DNA from 4 places in the Streptosporangium sp. OZ121 genome. Region 2 is predicted to be linked to each of the others. Evidence: riboswitches for the same ligand, from Rfam matches in the RefSeq annotation. Region 2 holds a riboswitch; each other region holds the start of a gene.
The links. A riboswitch is a leader RNA that binds a small molecule or an ion and turns the genes downstream of it on or off. The one in region 2 is predicted to bind cobalamin.
Positions count from the first base shown of each region.

Region 1: linked by a shared signal. The riboswitch ahead of cobN (cobaltochelatase subunit CobN) and the one ahead of ACTOQ1_RS41145 (hypothetical protein) in region 2 are both predicted to bind cobalamin.
Region 3: linked by a shared signal. The riboswitch ahead of ACTOQ1_RS00355 (ribonucleoside-diphosphate reductase subunit alpha) and the one ahead of ACTOQ1_RS41145 (hypothetical protein) in region 2 are both predicted to bind cobalamin.
Region 4: linked by a shared signal. The riboswitch ahead of ACTOQ1_RS10925 (CbtB domain-containing protein) and the one ahead of ACTOQ1_RS41145 (hypothetical protein) in region 2 are both predicted to bind cobalamin.

Region 1 is NZ_JBPXMC010000017.1:182,345-185,306, reverse strand. It holds gene cobN (cobaltochelatase subunit CobN) at 1-1,807, opposite strand, end outside; cobalamin riboswitch at 1,998-2,170, opposite strand; gene ACTOQ1_RS27375 (hypothetical protein) at 2,217-2,962, shown strand, end outside.
Region 2 is NZ_JBPXMC010000048.1:11,273-14,234, reverse strand. It holds gene ACTOQ1_RS41150 (hypothetical protein) at 92-667, shown strand; gene ACTOQ1_RS41145 (hypothetical protein) at 1,158-1,508, opposite strand; cobalamin riboswitch at 1,619-1,831, opposite strand; gene cutA (divalent-cation tolerance protein CutA) at 2,141-2,458, shown strand; gene ACTOQ1_RS41135 (hypothetical protein) at 2,397-2,962, opposite strand, start outside.
Region 3 is NZ_JBPXMC010000001.1:83,304-86,265, reverse strand. It holds gene glmS (glutamine--fructose-6-phosphate transaminase (isomerizing)) at 1-188, shown strand, start outside; gene ACTOQ1_RS00360 (tripartite tricarboxylate transporter substrate-binding protein) at 444-1,463, shown strand; cobalamin riboswitch at 1,468-1,668, shown strand; gene ACTOQ1_RS00355 (ribonucleoside-diphosphate reductase subunit alpha) at 1,785-2,962, shown strand, end outside.
Region 4 is NZ_JBPXMC010000004.1:219,229-222,190, reverse strand. It holds gene ACTOQ1_RS10935 (histidine phosphatase family protein) at 1-367, opposite strand, end outside; gene ACTOQ1_RS10930 (CbtA family protein) at 364-1,104, opposite strand; gene ACTOQ1_RS10925 (CbtB domain-containing protein) at 1,112-1,306, opposite strand; cobalamin riboswitch at 1,337-1,458, opposite strand; gene dop (depupylase/deamidase Dop) at 1,583-2,962, opposite strand, start outside.

The DNA of each region.
Region 1 (2,962 bases), on a different contig from region 2:
CCGCGATGGAGGCGTGCTCGTCGAGGAGCTGCTCCAGCCTGGCCATGTCCCCGTAGCTGTCGGCGCGGGCCATCGGCGGGACGAGGTGGTCGACCAGGGTGGCGTGCGCGCGGCGCTTGGCCTGGGTGCCCTCGCCGGGATCGTTGACGAGGAACGGGTAGATGAGCGGCAGGTCGCCGAGCGCGGCGTCCGGGCCGCAGGAGGCCGACAGGCCCGCCGACTTGCCGGGCAGCCACTCCAGGTTGCCGTGCTTGCCCACGTGGACCACGGCGTGCGCGCCGAAGCCGTCGGCCAGCCAGCGGTAGGCGGCCAGGTAGTGGTGGCTGGGCGGCAGGTCGGGGTCGTGGTAGATCGCGATGGGGTTCTCGCCGAAGCCGCGCGGCGGCTGCACCATGACCACCACGTTGCCGGAGCGCAGCGCGGCCAGCACGATCTCGCCCTCCGGGTCGCGCGACCTGTCCACGAACAGCTCGCCGGGCGCCGGGCCCCAGTGTTCCTCCATCCGGGCGCGCAGGTCCGCCGGGAGGGTGGCGTACCACTCGGCGTACCGGCTCGCCGCGATGCGCACCGGGTTCCCGGCGAGCTGCTCCTCGGTGAGCCAGTCCTGGTCCTGCCCGCCCGCGGCGATCAGCGCGTGGATGAGCGCGTCGCCGTCCTGCCCGGTCACCCCGGGCAGCTCGTCCTCGGCGCCGATGTCGTAGCCGCGCTCGTGCAGCGCGGCCAGCAGCCGCACCAGGCTGGCCGGGGTGTCCAGGCCGACGGCGTTGCCGATGCGGGCGTGCTTGGTGGGGTAGGCCGACAGCATCAGCACCAGCCGCCGCTCGGCGGGCGGGATGTGCCGCAGCGCGGCGTGGCGCACCGCGATGCCCGCCACCCGCGAGGCCCGCTCGGGGTCGGCCACGTAGACGGTGAGCCCGTCCTCGTCGACCTCCTTGAAGGAGAACGGCACCGTGATGATCCGCCCGTCGAACTCGGGGATCGCGACCTGGGTGGCGGCGTCCAGCGGCGACAGGCCGTCGTCGTTCTCCTCCCAGGAGGCCCGGCTGCTCGTCAGGCACAGGCCCTGCAGGATCGGCACGTCCAGCTCGGCGAGCGCGCCGACGTCCCAGGCCTCGTCGTCCCCGCCCGCCGACGCGGTCGCCGGACGGGTGCCGCCCGCGGCGAGCACGGTCACCACCAGGGCGTCCACCGTACGCAGGACCTCCACCAGGCCGGGCTCGGCGGTGCGCAGGGAGGCGCAGTACACCGGCAGCGCCCGCGCGCCCGCGTCCTCGATCGCCGAGCAGAGCGCCTCGACGAAGGCCGTGTTGCCGGCCACGTGGTGGGCCCGGTAGTAGAGCACTCCGACGACGGGACCGTCGTGTCCCTCCTGGTCGCGGGCCTCGCGTTCCAGCGTTCCCCAGGTGGGGGTGGGCTCGGGCGCGGCGAACCCGTGGCCGGTGAGCAGCAGCGTGTCGGACAGGAAACGGTACAGCTCGGTCAGGTTGGCCGGGCCGCCGTGGGCGAGGTAGGCGTGCGCCTCGGCGCAGACCCCGCCGGGCACCGTGGACAGCTCCATCAGCTCGGCGTCGGGCGCCTGCTCGCCACCGAGCACGACGACGGGCCGGGGGCCGGCGAGCAGGGCGTCCAGCCCCTCCTCCCAGGCGCGGCGCCCTCCCAGCAGGCGTACCACGACCAGATCGGCGCCCTCCAGCAACGGCGGGAGGTCGGCGGCGGCGAGCCTGGCGGGGTTGCCGAGCCGGTAGCCGGCGCCGCTCGCGCGAGCGCTCAGCAGGTCGGTGTCGGAGGTCGAGAGCAGGAGGATCACGCGCCACACTCCGGGAGAGGAAGGGCGGTACGGCCCAGGGGCGCCACGGCGTGGCGGGGGAACGGCGCCACGATGTGGCGGGGGAACCGTGAAAAGCGCGCGGTGCGGCGGGGGAACGGCGATGCCACGGTGTCGCGGGGGAACGGCGAAGAGCGCACGGAGCTTCCTCCCTCGGGGTCCTCGCCCCGGGTCGTCGTCGGCCGCGACGGCTGGAGTCTCCTGGCTCCCGGATCGGTGCTCACCCCGGCCTTCCCGCCCGTCGTCGGACAGTGGCCCGGGTGGGGTTCGCTCCCCGGTTACAGTGGCGGGACCGCGCCGGAATCACACCGGCTTCCTCCCTTTGCCGTCGCCACCGATGACACTACGGCAGTCCGGTTCGTTGCAAGAAACTGGCGTTAACATCCTTCGAGTGTCCATTGCCGACTTTTCCGGACGATCGCGACTCGACGCGTGTCCCGGGGCGCTTCAGGTCCATGCCGCCGCGGACGGCGGCCTGGCCCGCGTCCGCGTGCCCGGAGGCCGTCTCACCCCCTTCCAGCTGCGCGAACTCGCCGAGGCCGCCGCGGCGTACGGCGGCGGCGTCATCGAGCTGACCTCCCGCGCGAACGTCCAGGTGCGCGGCCTCGGCCCGGAGGATCCGGACGGCGTTACGGGGGACGGCACGGGGAACGGGTTCGCCGCGCGGATGGCGAGGGCGGGCCTGCTGCCCTCGGCGACGCACGAGCGGATCCGCAACATCCTCGCCTCCCCGCTGACCGGACTGGACGGGCCGAGCGGACTGGACGGGCCGACCGGGCCGAGCGCGTTGACCGGGCTGAGCAGGCCGGCCGAACCGAGCGAACCGGCCGAACCGAGCGAACCGGCCGGACCGAGCGGACCAAGCAGATCGAGCGGACCGAGCAGATCGAGCGGTGCGGACACTCCGGACAGCACGGATATCTCAGATCGTCCGCACTATCCGCGCGGCGGCGGGATCGCCGACGTCACACCGCTGATCGGCGAGCTGGACCGGCGGTTGTGCGCCCGCCCCGCCCTCGCCGCTCTGCCGGGGCGGTTCATGTTCGCCCTCGACGACGGCCGGGGGGACGTGGCCGGTCTGGGCGCGGACGCCGGGATCCTGCTCACGGGGCCGGACGAGGCCGCGCTGATCCTCGC
Region 2 (2,962 bases):
GGAGCCCATGACAACGAGGAGCTGCCTGCCAGATGGCGCTCGCACGTATGGCGACTCACCCCGCCTAGGTTGAATCCGTGAGGTATCGAAAATGAATGACTTTACCTTCTTTCTGCTCGGCGCCCTTGTGTCGATACCAATATCCATACTTTCTCCTTTTATCACAGTCAAGATTCAGCGGTGGCGCGCAAGGCGCAGCTCCATCCAGTCGAACATCAGGCGCGGGATTCTTGAGAAGGACCTCAAGGAAGCGGAGGAGTACAAAAAAGACCCACTCAAATTCATCGCCTTTATCGGCTATCGCATCTTAGTATTAAATGCGATATGGCTACTTATCGGCATTCCTGGCTTTATATTATCCTTTATTATTAACGCCATGCTAGGCATTAATACGATAACGACCATTGGCCTAATAACCGACCCATGGGTAAATGCACTAAACCTGCTTGATGCTGTTATGTATATACCACTAGCAACCCTCCTATTTCGATACAGCTACCAAACGGTTCGCGTTGCTCGACGCGTAATGGATATTGAAAAGTTCAGGACTCAGATAAATGCCGAAGTTGCCACCCTCAAAAGCGCATACCCTGATGTAACGTTGGAAGCATCACAGGTGTCGGCTTCGGAGACCCCGCCAACAGAGCCTCAAAAACCAGCCTCCTGAGATCTTTCTATCTGCCTCCTTCATATAAAAGCAGAAAGTTTAGGACCAGAGATCAAATCTGGAGCTCCCCATTGGAATAACAACCTTTCCCCTAGCTCTTTGGTTTGCAGGGTTCGTCGCGCTCACCCCAGAGCTGAGTCCCCGCTAGAGGCATGTACTGATAAAAAGCGTAAACCATGGTGGATCCCGGATAGCCGCCCGTCTAGAATAATTATCTGGTCAGGCTTAGTGCAGGTAAAAGCCTGCGTGAGATCAACCTAAAAGCCGCAGCTCGCACAGAGAGGACTGCGTAGGTGCGGCGGCGTTTACGCCGACGCCTTGACCAAGTAATGAAAATCCTCGCGGGTCGACCCGCTAACGCGATCTCGATCATGTAGCTCAAGGACCTATCTGGCCCGTTGCCCAGACGTTCTGGCAGCTCAGAGCATCGATCGCTCAATGAGCCGCTACGCCGACCGCTCCCCCGCAAATAGTTGCCTTTGCGGTTGAACTAGTGGTAGTTGGTGTCGAACCACTTGGTCATCTCCAGCGGCGCCACCCCCTCGGCACCCCGGGCCATCGCGAAGTACGGATCCGCGACCCCGGAGAACCGCTCGGGCACCGCGCCCACCAGCGCGATCGCGTCCAGCACGTGGTCATACAGGGAGAAGGTGTTGGACGGCACCGCATCCAGCCCCGCCCCCGACAGCTCCCGCCACACCCGCTCGCGCAACCCGGCGGCCGTCTCCTGCAACCCGGCGGCATCTGTGCGCCCGGCCCAGTAATCCTCCGTCGCCCGCTTCAACTCGCGACGGCCCCCGATACGGGGGTAACCCAAAACGGTCGTGGTGACCTGACTCATGGCGTCCTTCCCTCGGCTCATGCCATGCCGACCCACGGCCACGCGCAGGACCCATCCGGGAAAGACGCATCCCAGGCCCTCCCACGAGGCCACGGATCACCGCACACCGGACGGCGCACGGGCGACTGGCAGGTCTTCGGACTCGCGGGCACCACACACAATTCCTACTGACCGTCGCTTCCCAGACGCACAAGCGTCCAGTGCCGATGACGGCGTTCGTTCCCACTCACCGCTGCGGGGCAGTCCCGGAATCACACCGGGTTCCCTCTTACGACTCCCGACACCAACACGACACCGGAAGAACCAACCGCACCACGAGCATAACCCGCCCCTGTCTCCAGACCGAGCCGGCCAGCGGCAGGCCAGCAGTAGAGGTAGCCTTCTGGGTCTGCCCGATCCTGCCGAAGACCGGCATCACCCCGTCTGAGAGGTGCTATCCGGAAGCGGCCACCGGCACGGCGAACCCTTCTGGGCTCAACTGACTTCGGCAACGCATCGCCACTGCCCGCGAGATCACCAAAGAACAAACTCATCCTGAAATGGGGTGACTTCATGGGGATGTGTTTCAGTCGTCCTGAAGCCCCCTTCACTCTTCTGTACCGGATCTGGGGAAGTGATCTAGGCTTGGCCGCATGACTGACTACCTTCAGGTTTCGACCACAGTGGACAGCCGTGATGCGGCGATGAATCTCCTCAGATCTGCCGTCCGCGCGAAATTGGCGGCATCGGGCCAAGTCTTCGGGCCTGCGCAATCTGTTTTCTGGCATGAGGGAAAAATGGGAGAAGGGGAAGAGTGGCAGATCTTCCTGAGGACGACTGCGGAGCGCTACCCGGACTTGGAGGCGCATTTGCTATCCGAGCACCCGTGGAACAACCCTGAAGTGACCTTCACATCGATTGACGGTGGGTCGGCTCCGTACTTGGAATGGCTGAGCAAGACGACGGCGTAGCCATGCGGTCGAAAAGTTCGGCGACGGATGGCAGCGATCTGTGATCCTCAAGTCGCTCAAGAACGGCACTGACGCGCTGGCGTGGACGAATTGACGCGACATCCATGGAGAGGCTCAGCGACTGACTCAGGGCGGCGGATGCGCGTTCGATCTCCCCGGCGTCTAGATACGCTTCCGAAAGCCAAGTCGTATAGAGAGACTTGTCTCGGGCGCGGGTGTCCTCGTACTTCGAGAGGGCATCCTCAAGAACGGCAATAGCCTTAACGGGCTGATTCAGCGCGACCCAGCACCGTCCCGTCATGATCTGAAGTTCGAGCCGGTCAACCCAGAGTGCCCAATCTGGATTCGGCTCACCACTGCTCTCTTCAAGGGCCCTACCGGCCTCTTCAAGGGCTCTTTCGACCTCAACCTGGTATCTCTGCCCTTCAGACGCGTAAGCCCATGCCGCCCGCTCCAGCAGGAGTGCCCTGACCGCAGGGGGAGTCCCTCGCTCCGCTACCCGGC
Region 3 (2,962 bases), on a different contig from region 2:
TGGTGGGCCACCGCACGGCCGACCCCAAGCTGGCCGACGACTGCGTCGTGGTGCCCAAGAACGAGACCGAGCTGGACCCGATCCTGCTGTCGATCCCGCTCCAGCTCTTCGCCTACCACGCCGCCGTGGCGCTGGGCAGGGACGTCGACAAGCCCAGGAACCTGGCCAAGAGCGTCACGGTGGAGTGAGACCCCGGCCCCTTCGGTCCCCGCTCTCTCTGGCCCTCTGCCTTCGCGTCCCCGTCCCCGGCCTGCCGGGGACGGGGACGCGCTTTGCCGAACCCCCGCGAGACGGTCGTCTCCGATATCCGGATTTATGGTGTCTTTTCCGGTGATCCGTGCCCGAAGGTGGATCACCGGAAGTTCCGGCATACCCCACTTCATCACAGAAAGTGAGTGGAAAGTAACCTATGGTATAGGGGGTTCTTGGGGGAAGGGGCGCTTATGCGCCGTAGGGGGTTTTTCGCACTGGCGGCGGGGGCCGTGGTCGCCGCGGGGTGCGGCGTGGACGGCGGCGCCGATCCGGAGGTGAAGCGCCTGTTCCTTCTCGAGCCGACCGCCGACGGCCACGGCTGGGACAGGATCGCGGGCAGGCTGGCGACCGTCCTGGTCCAGTCGGGACTGGCGCGCACCGCCATGGCCGTCGAGCGGGCGGGGGCACTGGGCTCCGCCCCGCGCGACGCGTTCGGCGCCTTCCGCGGACCCTTCGCGCGCGAGGGCAGGCTGCTCGTCACCGCGATGCCGATGGTGGCCGCCGCGGAGATCGCCAACACCACGGCCGTGGTGAACGCCGCCACCCCCATCGCCCGCCTGGTCGGCGACTGGGCGGTCCTGGTGGTCTCCTCCGGCTCCCGCCTGCGCACCTTCGAGGACTTCGTCGCGCGGCTGCGGCACGATCCGGCGGGGCTGACGGTCGGCGGCCGGTCGGAGGGCGGCTCCGACCACGTGCTCTACGGCATGATCGGCAAGTGTCTGGGGGTGGACACCCGGCTGCTGGAGTACGCCGGATACCTCGCCCCCGAGGACGCCGCCGAGGCGCTCCACGTCGGCCGGGTGGCGGCCCTGCTGGGATCGGCGCGCGCCCTGCGGCCCGAGATCGCCGCGGGCCGCCTGCGGCCCCTGGTGGTCTCCTCCGGCGGCCGGATCGACGGGATCGACGCGCCGACGCTCATGGAGGTCGACGTCCGCCTGGAGTACAGCGACTGGTGCGGCCTGCTGGGCCCCAAGGGCATGAGCGAGGGGGACCGGGACGCCGCGATCGCCTTGTGTGACAGGATCGACGCCGCGCCGCGCTGGCGTGCCCTGTGCGCGTCCCACGGCTGGAGCCGGGTCTACCTCAGCGGTGACGAGTTCCGCCAGTGGCTCTCCACCGAGACGGGCCGTACTCGCGGCGTGCTCCACGAGCTCGGACTGCTGAAGTCCTCCGACACAACCTGTTGGGGTAGTTGCGTCCGACGCCCCTAGATGTAGGATCCTGCTCGTTGCTGGTTCGCCCCGCGAGGGGCGAGGCAAGAGGGAACCCGGTGAGATTCCGGGACTGCCCCGCAGCGGTGAACGGGAACGAAAGCCGTTATCGAGCACTGGGTGAGCCATGCCTGGGAAGCGACGGCCGGTAGGTGTGTGCGATGCGCCCGTGAGTCCGAAGACCTGCCGGTGACGTGAATGTCCAGGGCCTCGTGGGAGGGCCCGCGGAACGAGGCGATCCGGCGTGCCCGGGATCGCTCGCGGACGCGTGCCCATCCGGCGGAGCCGTACGGGGAAGTCCGATCGAGCGAGGGGCACTACGTGACACAGGCATTGGCGGAGACCGCGGCGGGGACCACGGCGGGGACCGCGGCGGACGACCGCAGGCTGGCCATCGACGAGGCGGCCGCCCGGGTGATCACCGACCCCGAGAACTCCAGGGTCGCCGCCGCGATGCTGGCCGAGCTGATCGCCGACGAGGCCGCCGAGCACGGCGTCCGCGACTTCTCCGAGTCCATCGCCGCGACCCACGAGGCGGGGTTGATCCAGGACGGGCTCGCGGAGTTCGTGGCCGCCCACGCCGGGGTCCTGGACGCGCTGGCCGATCCGGAGGCCGACGCCAGGTTCGAGTACTTCGGGCTGCGCACCGTCTACGACCGCTACCTGCTGCGCCACCCGAGGACCCGCAAGGTCCTGGAGCGCCCGCAGCACTTCTTCCTCCGGGTGGCCTGCGGCCTGTCCGAGACCGTCGAGGAGGCCGCCGAGCTGTACGCGCTCATGGCCACCCTGTCCTACCTGCCCAGCTCGCCCACGCTGTTCAACTCCGGCTCCCGCAGGCCCCAGCTCTCCTCGTGCTTCCTGCTCGACTCGCCCCGCGACGAGCTGGAGTCCATCTACGAGCGCTACGGGCAGGTCGCGCGGCTGTCGAAGTACGCGGGGGGCATCGGGATCGCCTGGACCAGGGTCCGCTCGCGGGGCTCGCTGATCCGCGGCACCAACGGCCACTCCAACGGCATCGTGCCCTGGCTGCGCACGCTCGACTCCAGCGTGGCCGCGGTCAACCAGGGCGGACGGCGCAAGGGCGCGGCCTGCGTCTACCTGGAGCCCTGGCACGCCGACGTCGAGGAGTTCCTGGAACTGCGCGACAACACCGGCGAGGAGGCCCGCCGCACGCACAACCTGAACCTGGCCAACTGGATCCCCGACGAGTTCATGCGCCGGGTCGAGGCCGACGGCGTCTGGTCGCTGTTCGACCCCAAGGAGGTCCCGCACCTCACCGACCTGTACGGCGCCGCGTTCGACGACGCCTACCGGGCCGCCGAGGCCGAGGGCCGCTTCACCCGGCAGATCCCCGCCCGCACCCTGTACGGGCGGATGATGCGCACGCTCGCCCAGACCGGCAACGGCTGGATGACCTTCAAGGACGCGGCCAACCGGACCTCCAACCAGACGGCCAGGCCCCAGAACGTCATCCACCTGTCGAACCTCTGCACCGAGAT
Region 4 (2,962 bases), on a different contig from region 2:
CCAGGAGCGCGGTGACCGGCTCCCCGCCGTGCGGCGCCGCGCCGGGGTCGCCGAGCCAGGAGGCGAGCGCCTCGGGTTCCGCGGCCTCGACCTCGCCGAGCGTCATCCCGCTCCAGCGGCCGTAGTCGCAGTCGGCCAGCAGCGGGTCGTGCTCGGCCCGCAGGCCGAGCGCCGCCGCCGTCTGGACGCAGCGCAGTTCGGCGGGGCAGGCCGCGGGACCCGGACCGAGGTCCCGCGCCATCCCCTCGGCCCGGCGCAGGCCGCGTTCGTCGAGCGGTTCGTCACCCGGGAACGCGGCCCGTACCGTCGCCGAGGTGGAGGCGTGGCAGACCAGGAGCAGGCGGGTGACCCCCGAGGAGGTCGTCACACCGGGCCGCGCCTGCGGGCGGCGAAGGCGAACAGCGCGCCGACGCCGGCCCAGAAGACCACCTGGGTTCCCATGGAGGCGACCCGGAAGTCCCACAGGAGGTCGGCGGGGAAGCCCCGGGGCACCTCCGAGATCTCCGGCAGGAGGACCCAGGCCGCGACGACGGGGATCAGGAAGGTGGCGCCCGCCGACAGCCAGCGCACCCACGGTTCGCTCCGCGAGGCGTAGCGGTGGGCGGCGACCGCGGCGGCGACGGCGAGGATCCCGATGACCACCGCGACCAGGTACAGCACGGTGCGCTGGCCGATGGTCTCCGGGTCACCGACGGCCGGCGGGTTGGCGGGGTATTTCACGAAGGGGATGAGGACGACGGAGGTGAACGCGGCGGCGGCGAGGGTGACCGCGAGCACCGGTTCCGAGCGGGGTCCCGCCCGGCCGCGTACGGCCGCGTAGACGAGGGAGAACAGGCCCCCGACCGCCAGGCCGTACAGGCCGAGGGCGAGGAAGAGCCCGAAGCGCTGCCCGTCCCTGCTGACCAGGGCCTCCTCCTCGTCGTGGGAGTGGGCCGCGGTCCCGGTGTCGTCGTGTGATCCGGCCGGGGCGGCGGCCGCGGCCGCCTCCTCCAGCGCGATGGCCCGGTCGATGCGCGGTTCGCCGACGGTGTAGGCGAAGACGGCCGCGAGCAGCCCTGCGAGCAGTCCGGCGACGAGGCCCCGGACGATGAGTTTGGTGATCACCTGTGGCTCAGTGGCACGGCACGCCGAGCAGGTGACGCCCGTCGTGCATGAGTTCGTGCAGGTAGTTCCCCGCCTGGGAGATCGCCCCCTGGTCGAAGGTGACCAGGTAGGCGAGGAGCAGCAGCACCGGTACGGCGAGCAGCCAGCGGGTGAGCGAGTGCCATGGGATGGGCTGGGTGTGCGGTGCCGAGATCTGGCTCACGGCCACCTCCTCCGGGATTGACGCGTCCCTTTTCGTAGGTCGGTGGCGGCCGAGTGTGACCTGGCTCCCGGCCCTCACGGGCCGGATTACAGTGGCGCGACCGCACCGGAATTTCACCGGATTTCCCTCGCACCGCCACAAAACATCCGGAACGTATCCCGGTTCTCCGTCCCCCGTCAATCCGGATGTCCGGTTCGACGGCCTCCGGCCGTCACGGGGTCCGGGCATGCCGAGGGGGGAGGCGGCCCGGCCGGGCCGCCTCCCCCCTCGCGGGAGTCACTGCTCGCCGGTCAGCGCCGTCACCAGCTCCGCGGCGGTACGGCAGCGGTCGAACAGCTCGCCCACGTGGGCCTTGGTGCCGCGCAGCGGCTCAAGGGTGGGGACGCGCTGCAGCGACTCGCGGCCGGGGATGTCGAAGATGACCGAGTCCCAGGAGGCCGCGGCCACCGACTCGCTGTACTGGCTCAGGCAGCGGCCGCGGAAGTAGGCCCGGGTGTCGTTGGGCGGCACCTCGATGGCCCGCTGGACCTCTTCCTCGGTGACCAGGCGCTGCATGCGGCCCCGGGCGACCAGCCGGTTGTACAGGCCCCGGTCGGGGCGGATGTCGGAGTACTGGAGGTCGACGAGCTGCAGGCGCGGGTGCGACCAGGGAAGGCCGTCACGGGTGCGGTAGCCCTCCAGGAGCTCCAGCTTGGCCACCCAGTCGAGCTCCCCGGACAGCTGCATCGGGTCCTCCGCCAGGCGGGTGAGGACCGACTCCCAGCGCTCCAGGATGTCCTTGGTGGGCTCGTCCAGGCCGTTGGCGCTGCGCTCCTCGGCGTACTTGCGGGCGAGCTCCAGGTATTCCATCTGCAACTGCACCGCGGTCAGCTTGCGGCCGTCGCGCATGGAGATCTCGTACTTGAGCGTGGGGTCGTGCGAGACCGCGCGCAGGGCCTGGACGGGGTTGTCCACGGCCAGGTCGCGGGTGAAGTAGTTGTCCTCGATCATGGCCAGGACGAGCGCGGTCGACCCCAGCTTCAGGTAGGTCGAGATCTCCGACATGTTGGCGTCGCCGATGATGACGTGCAGGCGGCGGTATTTCTCCGGGTCGGCGTGGGGCTCGTCCCGGGTGTTGATGATCGGCCGCTTGAGCGTCGTCTCCAGGCCCACCTCGACCTCGAAGAAGTCGGCCCGTTGGCTGATCTGGAAGCCCTCGCCCCGGGAGTCCTGGCCGATGCCGACCTTGCCCGCGCCGGTGACGACCTGCCGGGAGACGAAGAACGGCGTCAGGTGCCTGACGATGTCGGCGAACGAGGTGGCCCGGCGCATGAGGTAGTTCTCGTGGCAGCCGTAGGAGGCGCCCTTGTTGTCGGTGTTGTTCTTGTAGAGCTGGATCGGGGCGTTGGCCGGCATCGCCGAGGCGCGGACCGCCGCGTCGTGCATCACCCGCTCGCCCGCCTTGTCCCAGATCACCGCCGCCCGGGGATTGGTGCACTCGGGCGTGGAGTATTCGGGGTGGGCGTGGTCGACGTACAGCCGGGCCCCGTTGGTGAGGATCACGTTCGCCAGGCCGAGGTCCTCGTCGGTCAGCTGGCTCTGGTCGGCCACCTCCCGCGCGAGGTCGAACCCCCGTGCGTCCCGCAGCGGGTTCTCCTCCTCGAAGTCCCATCGCGC